3 regions of the Streptomyces sp. NBC_01198 genome follow, and region 2 is predicted to be linked to each of the others. Evidence: predicted binding sites of a transcription regulator. Region 2 holds the regulator's gene; each other region holds the start of a gene.

Region 1 (5,039 bases), 2.5 Mb from region 2:
TCTACCGCGCCCTGGTCGCGCGCCGGGCGCGTATCGCCGCGGCCCATGGGTACCGCTATCTCCAGGTCGACGCGTCGAACGACAGCCGCCCCATCCTGCAGCGCCTCGGCTTCGCGGCGCTGAGCGTGACGACCCCGTATCTGATCACGGTACCGGCGTAGAAAAGGGGAGCACCGATGCGGCTGCTGAGCGTCAACGTGGGCCGGCCGATACCCAATCCGTGGAAGCGGCTGGCGGCGACCGGCATAGACAAGCAGCCGGTCAGCGGCCCGGTCGCGGTGCGCTCGCCCGGGCCGAAGGGGACCGGGGCGGTCGGCCTGGCCGGTGACCGGGTCTACGACATCAAGCACCACGGCGGTGACGACCAGGCGGTCTACGCCTACGCCCGCGAGGACCTGGACCGCTGGGAGAAGGAGCTGGACCGCAGCTTCGCCAACGGCTGCTTCGGCGAGAACCTGACGACCACCGGCTACGACGTCAACGCCGCGCTGATAGGCGAGCGCTGGCGGGTCGGCACGGAAGGGCCGCTGCTGGAGGTGTCCTGCCCGCGCATCCCGTGCGCGACCTTCGCCGGCTGGCTGGACGAGCGCGGCTGGATCGGGCGCTTCACCGACCGCGCGCTGCCAGGCCCGTATCTGCGGGTCCTCGAACCGGGCGAGTTGGCCGCCGGCGACCCGGTGCGGGTGGTCTCCCGCCCGGACCACGACGTCACGGTCGAACTGGCCTTCCGGGCGATGACCGCGGAACCGGCGCTGCTGCCACGGCTGCTGGCGGCGGACGCCCTGCCGGCGGAGGACCTGCGGCGCGTCAGGGAACGGCTGGCGCGCACCCGCCGGTGAGCCGCGGTACGCCTACGCTGCCCGTATGACGACTTCCCTCATCACCGGTGCGACGGCGGGTATCGGCGCTGCCTTCGCACGGCGGCTGGCGGCCGACGGGCACGACCTGGTCCTCGTCGCGCGGGACGCCGTACGCCTCGGCGAGAGCGCGGCCGAACTGCGCGAGCAGCACGGCGTCGCGGTCGAGGTGCTGCAGGCCGACCTCGCGTCGGACGGCGGCATCACCGCGGTGGAGAACCGGCTGCGGGAGAGTGGGCTCCCGCCGGTCGACGTGCTGGTCAACAACGCCGGTTTCGGCCACCGCGGCCGCTACCTGGAGGTGCCGCTGTCCGACGAGCTGCGCATGCTCACCGTGCACTGCGAGGCCGTGCTGCGGCTCACCTCCGCCGCCGCGCAGGGCATGCGGGAGCGCGGGCGCGGCTCGGTGGTCAACGTGGCGTCGGTCGCCGCCTTCATGCCGCGCGGCACATACGCGGCGAGCAAGGCGTGGGTCGTCCGCTTCACCCAGGGCGCCGCCCTGGACCTGCGCGGGTCGGGCGTCCGCTTCCTCGCGCTGTGCCCCGGCTTCGTCCGCACGGAATTCCACCAGCGGGCCGGGATGCAGCCGGACCGGCTGCCCGCCTGGGCCTGGCTCGACGCGGACAAGGTGGTGGCGGCGGGCCTGCGCGACCTTGCCAGGGGGCGGGTGGTCTCGGTGCCCGACGCCCGCTACAAGGTGGCCGTCGGCCTCGCCCGCCACCTGCCCCCCGGCCTCTTCGGCGCGGTCTCCACCGGCGCGGGCCGCAAGTACGACCCGAAGACCTAGTCCGTGTCCGACCGGCACGGCAGACGCCCGCCGCCCCGGGCGGGGGTGGCGGGCGTCGGCGGGAGCGAGGTCAGTGGGAGTGGGAGTGACCGCCGGCGGCGGACTCCTGCTCCTCTTCCTTCTTCTCCACGACCAGCGTCTCCGTGGTCAGCAGCAGCGACGCGATGGACGCCGCGTTCTCCAGCGCGGAGCGGGTGACCTTGACCGGGTCGATGACGCCGGCCTTGACCAGGTCGCCGTACTCGCCGGTGGCCGCGTTGAAGCCGTGGCCCTTGTCGAGCTCGGCGACCTTGGAGGTGATGACGTAGCCCTCCAGGCCGGCGTTCTCGGCGATCCAGCGCAGCGGCTCGACGGCGGCGCGGCGGACGACCGCGACACCGGTGGCCTCGTCGCCCACCTTGCCGAGGTTGTCCGCGAGGACCTTCACCGCGTGCACGAGGGCCGAGCCACCGCCGGAGACGATGCCCTCCTCGACGGCCGCGCGGGTCGCGGAGATCGCGTCCTCAAGGCGGTGCTTCTTCTCCTTGAGCTCCACCTCGGTGGCCGCGCCGACGCGGATGACGCAGACGCCGCCGGCCAGCTTGGCCAGCCGCTCCTGCAGCTTCTCGCGGTCCCAGTCGGAGTCGGTGGTGCCGATCTCCGCCTTGATCTGGTTGACGCGTCCCTCGATCTCCGCCTTGTCGCCCGCACCGTCGACGAGAGTGGTCTCGTCCTTGGTGATGGTGGCGCGGCGGGTGGTGCCCAGCAGGTCGAGACCGGCCTGGTCGAGCTTGAGGCCGACCTCCTCGGCGATGACGGTCGCACCGGTGAGGGTGGCGATGTCGCCGAGCATGGCCTTGCGGCGGTCACCGAAGCCGGGCGCCTTGACCGCGACGGCGTTGAACGTGCCGCGGATCTTGTTGACGACCAGCGTCGACAGCGCCTCGCCCTCGACGTCCTCGGCGATGATCAGCAGCGGCTTGGAGCCACCCGCCTGGATGATCTTCTCCAGCAGCGGCAGCAGGTCCTGGATCGAGGAGATCTTGCCCTGGTGGATCAGCACGTACGGGTCGTCGAGGACGGCCTCCATACGCTCCTGGTCCGTCACGAAGTACGGCGACAGGTAGCCCTTGTCGAAGGCCATGCCCTCGGTGAACTCCAGGTCCAGGCCGAAGGTGTTGGACTCCTCGACGGTGATGACACCGTCCTTGCCGACCTTGTCCATCGCCTCGGCGATGAGCTCGCCGACCTGCTTGTCCTGCGCGGACAGCGCGGCGACGGCCGCGATGTCCTCCTTGCCCTCGATGGCGCGCGCGGTGGCCAGCAGCTCCTCGGAGACCGCCTTGACGGCCGCGTCGATGCCCTTCTTGAGCGAGGCGGGGGACGCCCCGGCCGCCACGTTCCGCAAGCCCTCGCGGACCAGCGCCTGGGCGAGCACGGTCGCGGTGGTGGTGCCGTCACCCGCGATGTCGTTGGTCTTGGTCGCCACCTCCTTGACGAGCTGGGCGCCCAGGTTCTCGTAGGGGTCCTCCAGCTCGACCTCACGCGCGATGGTCACACCGTCGTTGGTGATGGTCGGCGCGCCGAACTTCTTGTCGATGACGACGTTGCGGCCCTTGGGGCCGATCGTCACCTTCACGGTGTCGGCGAGCTTGTTGACGCCGCGCTCCAGGGCGCGACGGGCGTCCTCGTCGAACTTAAGAATCTTGGCCATGCCTGCGAACTACCTCGTCTACTCGTCTAATCACGTCGTCACGGACGGTAAGGACGGCGAAAGAAGCCGCCCCGGGGACCCGGCCTCAAGGACACGGACTCCCGGGGCGGGATCACGGCTGGTACAGCCGGGGAACTACTTCTCGATGATCGCGAGAACGTCGCGGGCCGAGAGGACGAGGTATTCCTCGCCGTTGTACTTCACCTCGGTGCCGCCGTACTTGCTGTACAGCACGACGTCGCCCACGGCGACGTCGAGCGGCAGGCGGTTGCCGTCCTCGAAGCGGCCCGGGCCCACAGCCAGGACGACGCCCTCCTGGGGCTTCTCCTTGGCGGTGTCCGGAATGACCAGGCCGGAGGCCGTGGTCTGCTCGGCGTCGAGCGGCTGGACCACGATGCGGTCCTCAAGCGGCTTGATGGCAACCTTGGTGCTGGCGGTCGTCACGATCCGACCTCCCCCTTCAAAGGGCTCACGGGAGTGTCTGTCTGGGTCGGCGACCTGGTAGGCCCGTCGTCGCGGGTGCCGGACCTGCCCGTCGCTGTTTGTCTGGCACTCAGCGGGGCCGAGTGCCAAAAGCGAGACTAGGACGCCTTTAGCACTCGGTCAAGCGGAGTGCCAGCCGCGCGCCGCCCTCCGGGGCTCCCCCGGGACCTCCCCCGGGGCTCCGCCCATGCCCTGCCCCCCGGCGGGTGTGCGCGAACTCACCGCAAGCGGCACCCCCTCAGGGGCGCGAGGAACTGCGCGACCAGCCGTCGACGGGCTGCACGTCGTCACCGGCCGAAAGGGGCTGTTCGGTCCGATCCGGACCACCGGCCGGTGGTGGGCTGGTCGCGCAGTTCCCCGCGCCTCTGATGGGCGCCGCCCTACGCAGGAGGGACGTCGGGGAGAATGACGTGGTGATGCCGGAAGAGCTTGAGGGATTGCTGACCGCCGAGGGTCAGGCGCTGCTCGCGGGGCTCCGGGGTCACGACCCCGTGAACGACCTGGCTGCCGCAACGGCGTTGCGGCGGACGCACGACGCGCGCCTCGTCGCCGCCGCCCTGTCCCAGACCCGCCTGCGCCAGCGCGCCGTCGCGAAGTTCGGCGCGGCGGACGCGCACCGGATGTACTTCACGCCGCACGGGCTGGAACAGTCCACCCGCGCCTCGGTGGCGACGCACCGCGCGCAGCGGTTCGCCGCGTTCTGGCCGGAGGCCGTCGCCGACCTGTGCTGCGGCGTCGGCGGCGACGTGATCGCCATGCTGCGGGCCGGCCTGGCGGTGACGGCCGTGGACCGCGACCCGCTGACCTGCGCGGTGGTCGCCGCGAACGCCGCCGCGCTCGATCTGGCCGACCGCCTGGAGGTCAGGTGCGCGGACGTACGGGACGTCGGCGGCGGCGGCCTCGACGGCGTGTTCGTGGACCCCGCCCGCCGCACCGCCAGGGGCCGGGTCTTCGACCCGGAGTCGTACTCGCCGCCGCTGTCATGGGCCCTGGACGCGGCGGCGTCCGGCGCACCCGGGGCGGTGAAGGTCGCGCCCGGCATCCCGCACGAGGCGGTGCCGCCCGCCGCGGAGGCCGAGTGGATCTCGGACGGCGGCGACGTGAAGGAGGCGGTGGTCTGGTTCGACGGCCGGGGCGACCGCGTACGCTCGGGCGCCCGGCGCGCGACCCTGCTCCCCTCGGGCGCCACCCTCGTCGGGCGCGGCCTGCCCGACCCGGC
Region 2 (5,039 bases):
TTCGTCCGGGGACACCCCGCCCTCGGGGCCGACGACCAGGACCACCGACCCGGAGGACGGCAGCGGCGCCGTGGCCAGCGGCACGGCGCCCTCCTCGTGCAGGACGCCCGCGAAATCCGCCGCGCCGAGCAGTGCGGCGACCTGGCGGGTCGTCATGAGCTCACCGACCGAGGGGAACCGCAGGCGCCGCGCCTGCTTGGCCGCCTCCCGGGCGGTGGCGCGCCACTTCGCCAGCGACTTGGCGCCACGCTCGCCACGCCATTGCGTCACGCAGCGCCCCGCCGCCCACGGCACGATCGCGTCGACCCCGGCCTCCGTCATCGTCTCGACGGCGAGCTCGCCGCGGTCCCCCTTGGGCAGGGCCTGCACGACGGTGATCCGGGGGGAGGGCTCGTCCTCCTCCCGGACGCCCTCGACGTCGACGTCGAGCTCGTCCTTGCCGCGGGCCGCCGCGACGACGCCGTACGCGCCGCGCCCGGCCCCGTCGGTCAGGACGACCTCCTCGCCGGGCTGCAGCCGGCGTACGGTCACCGCGTGGCGCCCCTCCGGGCCGTCCAGGGTGATCCGGGAGGGCGAGCCGTCCAGCACCGCGGGCTCGACCAGGAAGACCGGTGCCGTCATGTCCCGGCCTCCCGGGCAGCGTGCAGTTCCTCGACGAGCAGTTCCATCAGGTGCCCGGCGGACACCTCGCGGGCCAGCCGGTGGCCCTGTCCGGCCCACAGCGACATGGCCTGCGGGTCGCCCGCGGCGGCGGCCGCCTTGCGCAGCGGCGAGGTCAGATGGTGTATCTGCGGGTAGCCGGGCGGTGCGTAAGGTCCGTGCTCGCGCACGAAGCGGTTGACCAGCGTACGGGCCGGGCGCCCGGAGAAGGCCCTGGTCAGCTCGGTGCGGGTGAAGACCGGATCGGTGATCGCCCGCTTGTGCAGCGGGTCCGCACCGGACTCGGGGCAGACCAGGAACGCCGTACCGAGCTGCGCCGCGTCCGCGCCCGCCGCCAGCACCGCGGCGATCTGGCCGCCGCGCATCAGGCCGCCGGCCGCGATCAGCGGCAACTGCACCGCCTCGCGGACCTGCGGCAGCAGCGCGAGCAGGCCGGTGCCCGAGTGGTCGAGCTGCAGGTCGTCCCGGTGGGTGCCCTGGTGGCCGCCGGCCTCCACACCCTGCACGCACACCGCGTCGGCGCCGGCCCATTGCGCGGACAGCGCCTCCTGGACCGAGGTGGCGGTCACCACCGTGTACGTACCGGCCTTGCGGAACGACTCGACCACCGCCTGGGAGGGGCAGCCGAAGGTGAAGCTCACCATCGGCACGGGGTCTTCCAGGAGGATCGCGACCTTGGCGTCGTACGCGTCGTCCGTGCCGGCGTCCGGGTCGCCCAGCGGTGTCCCGTACCAGGACTCCTCGCCGGCGAGCTGTTCGGCGTACACCGCCACGGCGGACGGGTCGGTGGCCCTGACCTGCGGCATGAACAGATTCACCCCGAAGGGGTGCGTGCTCTGGTCGCGGAGCTGCCGGATCTCCTCGTACATCGCCTCGGGCGTCTTGTACCCGGCCGCCAGGAACCCCAGCCCGCCGGCCGCCGCCACCGCCGTGGCCAGCCGCGGGTTGGATCCGCCGCCGGCCATCGGGGCCTGCACGATCGGGTACGCCGAGAAGGACGTGAGACTGGGCGCGGACATGGGCCTAGCCTGCCATGCGCTTGCCGCGCGGGCTCAGGCCGCCCCCGGCCTCCCGCCCGGTGCCACGGTTGCCCCTCCGGGCCCTCCCCTGCCGCGAGGGCACGCCATCAGGGGCGCGGGGAACGGCGCGACCAGCCCGCACCGGGGTGCGGGTCGTCACCGACCCCGAAGGGGCAGTCTCTGTCGCAGCCGGACCACCGGCCGGTGAGTGGCTGAGCGCGCAGTTCCCCGCGCCCCCAGGGGGTCGCCCCTGCCGCAGCGGAACCGCAGCACCCCCGCGGCAGCGGACGGTGCCGCCCGCCGCAGGGGGAACGCACGACCCCCGTGCCCGGGGGATGCCCGGGGGATGGCGCGGCCGCGGGTCAGCGGCCGTTGAAGGCGTCCTTCAGGCGGGAGAAGAGGCCCTGCTGGCCCGGGGCGAACTGGCCCGTGGGGCGTTCTTCGCCGCGGAGTTTGGCCAGGCGCCGCATCAGGTCCTCCTGGTCCGCGTCGAGCTTGTGCGGGGTCACGACCTCGACGTGGACGACGAGGTCGCCGCGGCCGCCGCCGCGCAGGTGGGTGATACCGCGCTGGTGGAGCGGGATCGACTGGCCGGACTGCGTGCCGGGCCGGATGTCGATCTCCTCCAGGCCGTCGAGCGTCTCCAGCGGGCACTTCGTGCCGAGCGCCGCCGCGGTCATCGGGATGGTGACCGTGCAGTGCAGGTCGTCGCCGCGGCGCTGGAAGACCAGGTGCGGAACCTCGCGGATCTCGACGTAGAGGTCGCCCGCGGGGCCGCCGCCCGGGCCGACCTCGCCCTCGCCGGCCAGCTGGATGCGGGTGCCGTTGTCGACGCCCGCGGGGATCTTGACGGTCAGCGTGCGGCGGGACCTGACCCGACCGTCGCCGGCGCACTCCGGGCACGGCGTGGGCACGACCGTGCCGAAGCCCTGGCACTGCGGGCAGGGCCGCGAGGTCATGACCTGGCCGAGGAAGGAGCGGGTGACCTGGGACACCTCGCCGCGGCCGCGGCACATGTCGCAGGTCTGCGCGGAGGTGCCGGGCGCGGCCCCTTCGCCGTTGCAGGTCCCGCAGGTCACCGCGGTGTCGACCTGGATGTCCTTGGTGGTGCCGAAGGCGGCCTCTTCGAGGTCGATCTCCAGCCGGATCATGGCGTCCTGGCCGCGCCGGGTGCGCGAGCGCGGCCCGCGCTGCTGCGACTGCCCGAAGAAGGCGTCCATGATGTCGCTGAAGTTCCCGAAGCCCTGGCCGAAGCCTGCACCGGCTCCCGCGCCGCCCGCGGCGGACAGCGGGTCGCCGCCGAGGTCGTAGACCTGCTTCTTCTGCGGGTCGGAGAGCACCTCGTAGGCGGCGTTGATCTCCTTGAACCGCTCCTGCGTCTTGGGGTCGGGATTGACGTCAGGGTGCAACTCCCGGGCGAGACGGCGGAATGCCTTCTTGATCTCGTCCGGACCTGCGTCGCGGCGTACGCCCAGTACGGCGTAGTAGTCCGTGGCCACTTACGACTCCGCCAGGATCTGTCCGACGTAACGTGCCACTGCGCGTACCGCTCCCATCGTTCCGGGGTAGTCCATGCGGGTCGGGCCGACCACGCCGAGTTTGGCGACTGCCTCGTCGCCCGAACCGTAGCCGACGGCCACCACGGACGTGGAGTTGAGGCCCTCGTGAAAATTCTCATGCCCGATCCGCACGGTCATGGCGGAGTCGGTTGCCTCGCCGAGCAGTTTGAGGAGGACCATCTGCTCCTCCAGTGCTTCGAGGACCGGCCTGATCGTCAGCGGGAAGTCGTGGTTGAACCTCGTCAGGTTGGCCGCGCCGCCGAGCATGATGCGCTCCTCGGTCTGCTCCACCAGCGTTTCCAGCAGGGTGGCGAGGACTCCCGCGACCGCGGGCCGGTCGTCGGGGTCGAAGCTCTCCGGCAGGTCCTGGACCAGCGGCGGCACGTCGGAGAAGCGGCGGCCGACGACCCGGCTGTTGAGCCGGGCGCGCAGGTCGGCGAGAACCGTCTCGCCGACCGGGGCCTGGCAGTCGATCAGCCGCTGCTCGACCCGTCCGGTGTCGGTGATCAGCACCAGCATGATGCGGGCCGGCGCGAGCGCGAGCAGTTCCACGTGCCGTACCGACGACCGGGTCAGCGACGGATACTGCACCACCGCGACCTGCCGGGTGAGCTGGGCGAGCAGCCGTACGGTCCTGGCGACGACGTCGTCGAGGTCGACCGCGCCGTCCAGGAAGTTCTGGATGGCCCGGCGCTCGGCGGACGACAGCGGCTTGACGCCGGCCATCTTGTCGACGAACAGCCGGTAGCCCTTGTCGGTGGGGATCCGGCCCGCGCTGGTGTGCGGCTGCGCGATGTAGCCCTCGTCCTCCAGGACCGCCATGTCGTTCCGCACGGTGGCCGGCGACACGCCGAGCCGGTGACGCTCGGTGAGGGCCTTCGAGCCGACCGGCTCCTCGGTGCCGACGTAGTCCTGGACGATGGCACGCAGGACTTCGAGTCTGCGTTCGCTCAGCATCGCGCACCTCCAGCCGTGACATCCGTGACCTGGCACTCCGCCGTTTCGAGTGCCAGCCATCCCGCAGCAAGTGTACGGCGAGGCGGCAAGGGCTGGGCAAGGGTGCGGCACACCGGGTACGCGGAGGTGGCGGCGTGCGGCCCCGCGGCGGCGATAGCGTCACCCCCGTGGAATCTGTGGAGAGCACGGAGGATCCGGGTACGGGTGGTTCTGTCTGGGAGCAACTGGCTCCCGGGGTCGCCCGGCGCAGGATGCCCCATCTCGATGTGACGATCGGCCTGGTGGTCGGTTCCGACGGCGTACTGCTGGTGGACACCGCCTCGACGCTGCCGGAGGGCGAGGAGCTGCGCGGGCAGGTCGAGGCGCTGACCGGCCGCACCGTCACGCACATCGTCCTCACACACGGTCACTTCGACCATGTCTTCGGCACCGCCGCCTTCCCCGGCGCCGAGGTCTACGGGGAGCGCTCGCTCGGGGGCTATCTGCGCCGGGAGCCGGAGGTGCTGCGGGAGTCCGCGGTGGAGCACGGCACCGACCCGGCCGAGGCGGCGCGGGCGGCGGCGGAGCTGGTGCTGCCCACCCGTCAGGTGACCGGCGAGACCGAGGTCGACCTGGGCGAGCGCCAGGTGCGGCTGGTGCACCCCGGCACCGGGCACACCGGCCACGACCTGGTGGTGGTCGTGCCGGGCGCCACCGCGAGCGACCCGACGGTGGTCTTCTGCGGCGACCTGGTCGAGGAGTCGGGCGAGCCGCAGGCGGGCGACGACGCCGACCCGGCGCACTGGCCCGGCACGCTGGACGCGCTGCTCGCCCTGGGCGGCGAGACGGGCCGCTACGTCCCCGG
Region 3 (5,039 bases), 740 kb from region 2:
CAGGGCCACGCCACCACCGGCGACGATGCCCTCCTCGACGGCGGCCTTCGCGTTGCGCACCGCGTCCTCGATGCGGTGCTTGCGCTCCTTGAGCTCGACCTCGGTGGCGGCACCGGCCTTGATGACGGCCACGCCGCCGGCCAGCTTCGCCAGACGCTCCTGGAGCTTCTCGCGGTCGTAGTCCGAGTCGCTGTTGTCGATCTCGGCACGGATCTGGTTGACCCGGCCGGCGACCTGGTCGGTGTCGCCCGAGCCGTCCACGATGGTCGTCTCGTCCTTGGTGATGACGACCTTGCGGGCGCGGCCGAGCAGGTCGAGCCCGGCGTTCTCCAGCTTGAGGCCGACCTCCTCGGAGATGACCGTGCCACCGGTGAGGATGGCGATGTCACCGAGCATGGCCTTGCGGCGGTCGCCGAAGCCCGGGGCCTTGACGGCGACGGACTTGAAGGTGCCGCGGATCTTGTTGACGACCAGCGTCGACAGCGCCTCGCCCTCGACGTCCTCGGCGATGATCAGCAGCGGCTTGCCCGACTGCATGACCTTCTCCAGCAGCGGGAGCAGGTCCTTCACCGCGGAGACCTTGGAGTTGACGATCAGGATGTACGGGTCGTCGAGCGACGCCTCCATACGCTCCAGGTCGGTGGCGAAGTACGCCGAGATGAAGCCCTTGTCGAAGCGCATGCCCTCGGTGAGCTCGAGTTCGAGACCGAAGGTCTGCGACTCCTCGACGGTGATGACGCCTTCCTTGCCGACCTTGTCCATCGCCTCGGCGATGAGCTCGCCGATCTGCGTGTCGGCGGCGGAGATGGAGGCGGTCGAAGCGATCTGCTCCTTGGTCTCCACGTCCTTGGCCTGCTCGAGCAGGGCGGCGGACACGGCCTCGACGGCCTTCTCGATGCCGCGCTTGAGGGCCATCGGGTTGGCGCCGGCGGCGACGTTGCGCAGGCCTTCCTTGACCAGGGCCTGGGCCAGGACCGTCGCGGTCGTCGTGCCGTCACCGGCGACGTCGTCCGTCTTCTTCGCGACTTCCTTGACCAGCTCGGCGCCGATCTTCTCGTACGGGTCCTCCAGCTCGATCTCCTTGGCGATGGAGACACCATCGTTGGTGATCGTGGGGGCGCCCCACTTCTTCTCAAGGACGACGTTCCGGCCCTTGGGACCGAGGGTGACCTTAACGGCGTCGGCGAGCTGGTTCATCCCGCGCTCAAGGCCGCGCCGCGCCTCCTCATCGAACGCGATGATCTTAGCCATGTGAAGTGTCCTCCGCGGACTGGGGGTTCCCCCACCGAGGCGGGGGGCGGTGGATCGGACCGTGTTGGCGCCCGCGACGGACGGCCTGCCGGCCGCCGGTTCCTTCCCGACGTCCGGGCGGGCCTCACCGACCCGGTCCAAGTGGCACTCTCACTCGTAGAGTGCTAACGCCAATGATTAGCACTCACCCTCTGCGAGTGCAAGCGCCTCGGGGTCCCTGACCCCCGGGCGCGGAGGTTCCGACACCGCCCCCTCGGCAGGGGGTTGCCCTCCCCCGAGGCGCGGGGGGTTGCGCGCTTCCCTCTCGGCGAGGGGTGCATCCGCTGGCCGCGGGGGCTGTGCGGTACCCCTTCGGCAAGGGGGTGCCCGACAGGGGCGGGGGAACTGCGCGCTCAGCCGACCACCGGCCGGTGGTCCGTCTTCGACAGCAACAGCCCCTTTGGGGCGGTGACGACCCGCGCCCCCGGTGGGGGCTGGTCGCGCAGTTCCCCGCGCCCCTGAGGGGCCAGCTCCCGCGCAGGGGAGCCCGGGGGCGGCGGGGAGGTCGGGAGGGGTGCCCGGGGAAAGGTGAAGGGCCACCCCTGGTGGGGTGGCCCTTCGTGGTGGCGTCGCGTCGGTGGCCGAACGCGCCCGAGCCGATCAGCCGGCCAGCCGGACCATGTCCGCCTGCGGCCCCTTCTGACCCTGCGAGATCTCGAACTCGACTCGCTGGCCTTCTTCGAGGGTGCGGTATCCGTCCATCTGTATCGCGCTGTAGTGGACGAAGACATCCGCACCACCGTCGACCGCGATGAAGCCGTAGCCCTTCTCCGCGTTGAACCACTTGACGGTGCCCTGAGCCATTCCTAACTCCCCTATTACTGGCCCTATCGCGGCCCCGCGCTCCGCGGGCCCGGGTCAGACCTCACCCCCGCAGGGGGTGTGCGCCGGAACGCGTCGACCGCCGCTGAATGTATCTGCACGGATGCCGTCTGCAACAGGTCAATTGGACGAGAATTCTGGGTGCGACCGATCCGAAATACCCTAGGAAAAAATGATAATGCAGGGCAACTCGGACCGGACATAAAGGGTGTTGCGGGCTTTTCGCCGGCGACTTTGGCGATAAATCGCCGCAACCGCTGCACACCGGTGTCCGGGAGTTGCCACATGCCCCTGGCAACTGTACAGCGGTTCAACTACCGCCCCACATGCGGGCGCCCCACCCGGGGACGAAAGCAGTTCCCGGGTGGGGCGCAAGTTAAACGTCGGAGCCTCTGCGGATTCCCGTCAGATCGGGTACGGTGCCGGCTCAGCCGCCCGCGACGGCGGGAATGATCGAGACGCTGGCACCCTCGGGGACCACCGTGGCAAGACCCTCGGAAAAGCGGACATCGTCATCGTTGACATACACGTTCACGAAACGACGGAGTTTTCCGGTGTCGTCGAGAACCCGCGCGGAAATACCCGCATGATTCTTTTCCAGCGACTCGATCACCGCGGCCAGCGTCGCGCCCTCGGCCTGGACCTCGGCCTGGCCGCCGGTGTAGGTGCGGAGAATGGTGGGGATACGGACGGAAGCACTCATGCGAGGCCAGCCTCTCGGAAAGCGGCAACGGTGGGACGGATGGTCGCGGTCGGCCCGGTGGTCGGGGACACCGCGTCCAGGGTCTTCAGGCCGTCGCCGGTGTTCAGCACGACGGTCTCGGCGGCCGGGTCGAGCTGCCCGGACTCGATCAGCTTCCTGAGCACGCCGACGGTCACCCCGCCGGCCGTCTCGGCGAAGATGCCCTCGGTGCGGGCCAGCAGCTTGATGGCGTCGACGACCTGCTCGTCGGTGACGTCCTCGACCGCGCCGCCGGTGCGCCGGGTGATGTCCAGCACGTAGGGGCCGTCCGCCGGGTTGCCGATGGCCAGCGACTTGGCGATGGTGTCCGGCTTGACCGGGCGTACGACGTCGTGGCCGGCCTTGAATGCCGCGGAGACCGGCGAGCAGCCCTCGGCCTGGGCGCCGTAGATCCTGTAGGGCTTGTCCTCGACCAGGCCGAGCTTGATCAGCTCCTGGAGGCCCTTGTCGATCTTGGTGAGCTGGGAGCCGGAGGCGATCGGGATGACCAGCTGGTCCGGCAGCCGCCAGCCGAGCTGCTCGGCGATCTCGTACGCCAGCGTCTTGGAGCCCTCGCCGTAGTACGGCCGCAGGTTGACGTTGACGAAGCCCCAGTCCTCGCCGATCGGGTCGCCGATGAGCTCGGAGCAGAAGCGGTTCACGTCGTCGTACGAGCCCTCGATCGCGACCACTTCGCCACCGTAGACCGCAGCCATCACGACCTTGCCCTGCTCCAGGTCGTGCGGGATGAACACGCACGAGCGGAAGCCCGCCCTGGCCGCCGCGGCGCCGACCGCGCCTGCCAGGTTGCCGGTGGAGGAGCAGGACAGCGTGGTCAGGCCGAAGGTGCGGGCCGCCTCCAGGGCGATCGCGACGACCCGGTCCTTGAAGGAGTGCGTCGGGTTGCCGGTGTCGTCCTTGACGTACAGGCCGCCGGTGACGCCCAGCTCGCGCGCCAGGTTGTCGGCCTTGACCAGCTTGGTCCAGCCGGGGTTGAGATTCTGCTTCTCGGTGACGTCGGCGGGCACCGGCAGCAGCGGGGCGTAGCGCCAGATGTTCGCGGGGCCCGCCTCAATCCGCTTGCGCAGGCCCTCGGGGTCGCCCAGCGGCAGGTCGTAGGCCACCTCCAGCGGCCCGAAACACTCCTGGCAGGCGAACACCGGGCTCAGCGGGAAGCGGGTGCCGCACTCACGGCAGGACAGTGCGGCGGCGGGGCCGAACGGGGCGGGGGTCTCCGGGGCGGCGGAGTCGGTAGTGGTGGTGGTGCCGGCGTCGGTCTGCACAGCCATGATGGCGAGGCCCTTTCTCCTCATCTTCCTCGCGGCGGAATCGCCACAAGACGGAATTGGCACCTTCCCCACCATGACCTCGCGGTCGGCGGGAGGGTTGCCGGGGCTTCAACGGGCCGTTCCCTCTGCCCCTCTGGATGAGCGGTATGGCACCGGACGGCGGGGTCCGGGCGTTTGTCCTGCCGTGGCACCCCGGCATGCGGGGCGCACAGGCGTTGTTCAAGACTGTAACGGACGAGGGCGGCTGTTGAGATAGTCGTCCGAACCGCGAGATGGATCACACGGGAGACGCGCACGTGCTGGATGAGGTGGAGCGCTGGCTGACCACCCGGTCCTGGTCGGCCGCCGACCGGCCGCTTGACCTGCTGCTGGCCGCAAAACGGGCAGCGGGTTCCGCGGGGACGGTCAGTGTGGTACTGCCCGCGCTCGACGAGGAAGCCACGGTCGGGGAGATCGTCGGCGTGATCCGCCGCGACCTGATGACGGCGGACGTGCCGCTGGTGGACGAGGTCGTCGTCGTCGACTCCGGGTCGAGGGACGCCACCGCCCGGGTCGCCGCGGACGCCGGCGCCACGGTGGTGTCGCGGGACGCCATCCTGCCGCGGATGCCGGCGGTGGCCGGCAAGGGCGAGGTGCTGTGGCGGTCGCTGCTGGTCACCAGCGGGGAGATCGTGTGCTTCGTGGACGCGGACCTGCGGGAGTTCGACTCCCGCTTCGTGTCGGGGATCGTCGGGCCGCTGCTCACCGATCCGTCCCTGCACCTGGTCAAGGCGATGTACGACCGGCCGCTTGAGACCGGCGGCGGCGTCGTCGCGGCGGGCGGCGGCCGCGTCACCGAACTCGTCGCGCGCCCGCTGCTCAACCTGCACTGGCCGCGGCTGGCCGGTTTCGTGCAGCCGCTCGGGGGTGAGTACGCC

The links. Region 2 encodes HrcA, which represses chaperone genes, less so after heat shock. Its sites were predicted from a motif close to TTNGCACTCNGNNNNNCNGAGTGCNAA; they were not measured.
Region 1: the regulator HrcA is predicted to act here: its motif matches at 3,930-3,956, upstream of groES (co-chaperone GroES).
Region 3: the regulator HrcA is predicted to act here: its motif matches at 1,393-1,419, upstream of groL (chaperonin GroEL).

The regions. Positions count from the first base shown of each region.
Region 1 is NZ_CP108568.1:3,121,825-3,126,863, forward strand. Features, by position in the region: gene OG702_RS13760 (GNAT family N-acetyltransferase) at 1-161, shown strand, start outside; gene OG702_RS13765 (MOSC domain-containing protein) at 177-839, shown strand; gene OG702_RS13770 (SDR family NAD(P)-dependent oxidoreductase) at 865-1,644, shown strand; gene groL (chaperonin GroEL) at 1,715-3,337, opposite strand; gene groES (co-chaperone GroES) at 3,473-3,781, opposite strand; gene OG702_RS13785 (THUMP-like domain-containing protein) at 4,237-5,039, shown strand, end outside.
Region 2 is NZ_CP108568.1:5,630,130-5,635,168, reverse strand. Features, by position in the region: gene OG702_RS25050 (16S rRNA (uracil(1498)-N(3))-methyltransferase) at 1-621, opposite strand, end outside; gene OG702_RS25045 (nitronate monooxygenase) at 618-1,679, opposite strand; gene dnaJ (molecular chaperone DnaJ) at 2,042-3,178, opposite strand; gene hrcA (heat-inducible transcriptional repressor HrcA) at 3,179-4,195, opposite strand; gene OG702_RS25030 (MBL fold metallo-hydrolase) at 4,372-5,039, shown strand, end outside.
Region 3 is NZ_CP108568.1:4,887,527-4,892,565, reverse strand. Features, by position in the region: gene groL (chaperonin GroEL) at 1-1,251, opposite strand, end outside; gene OG702_RS21900 (cold-shock protein) at 1,891-2,094, opposite strand; gene OG702_RS21895 (MoaD/ThiS family protein) at 2,540-2,815, opposite strand; gene thrC (threonine synthase) at 2,812-4,122, opposite strand; SAM riboswitch class I at 4,140-4,266, opposite strand; gene OG702_RS21885 (glucosyl-3-phosphoglycerate synthase) at 4,419-5,039, shown strand, end outside.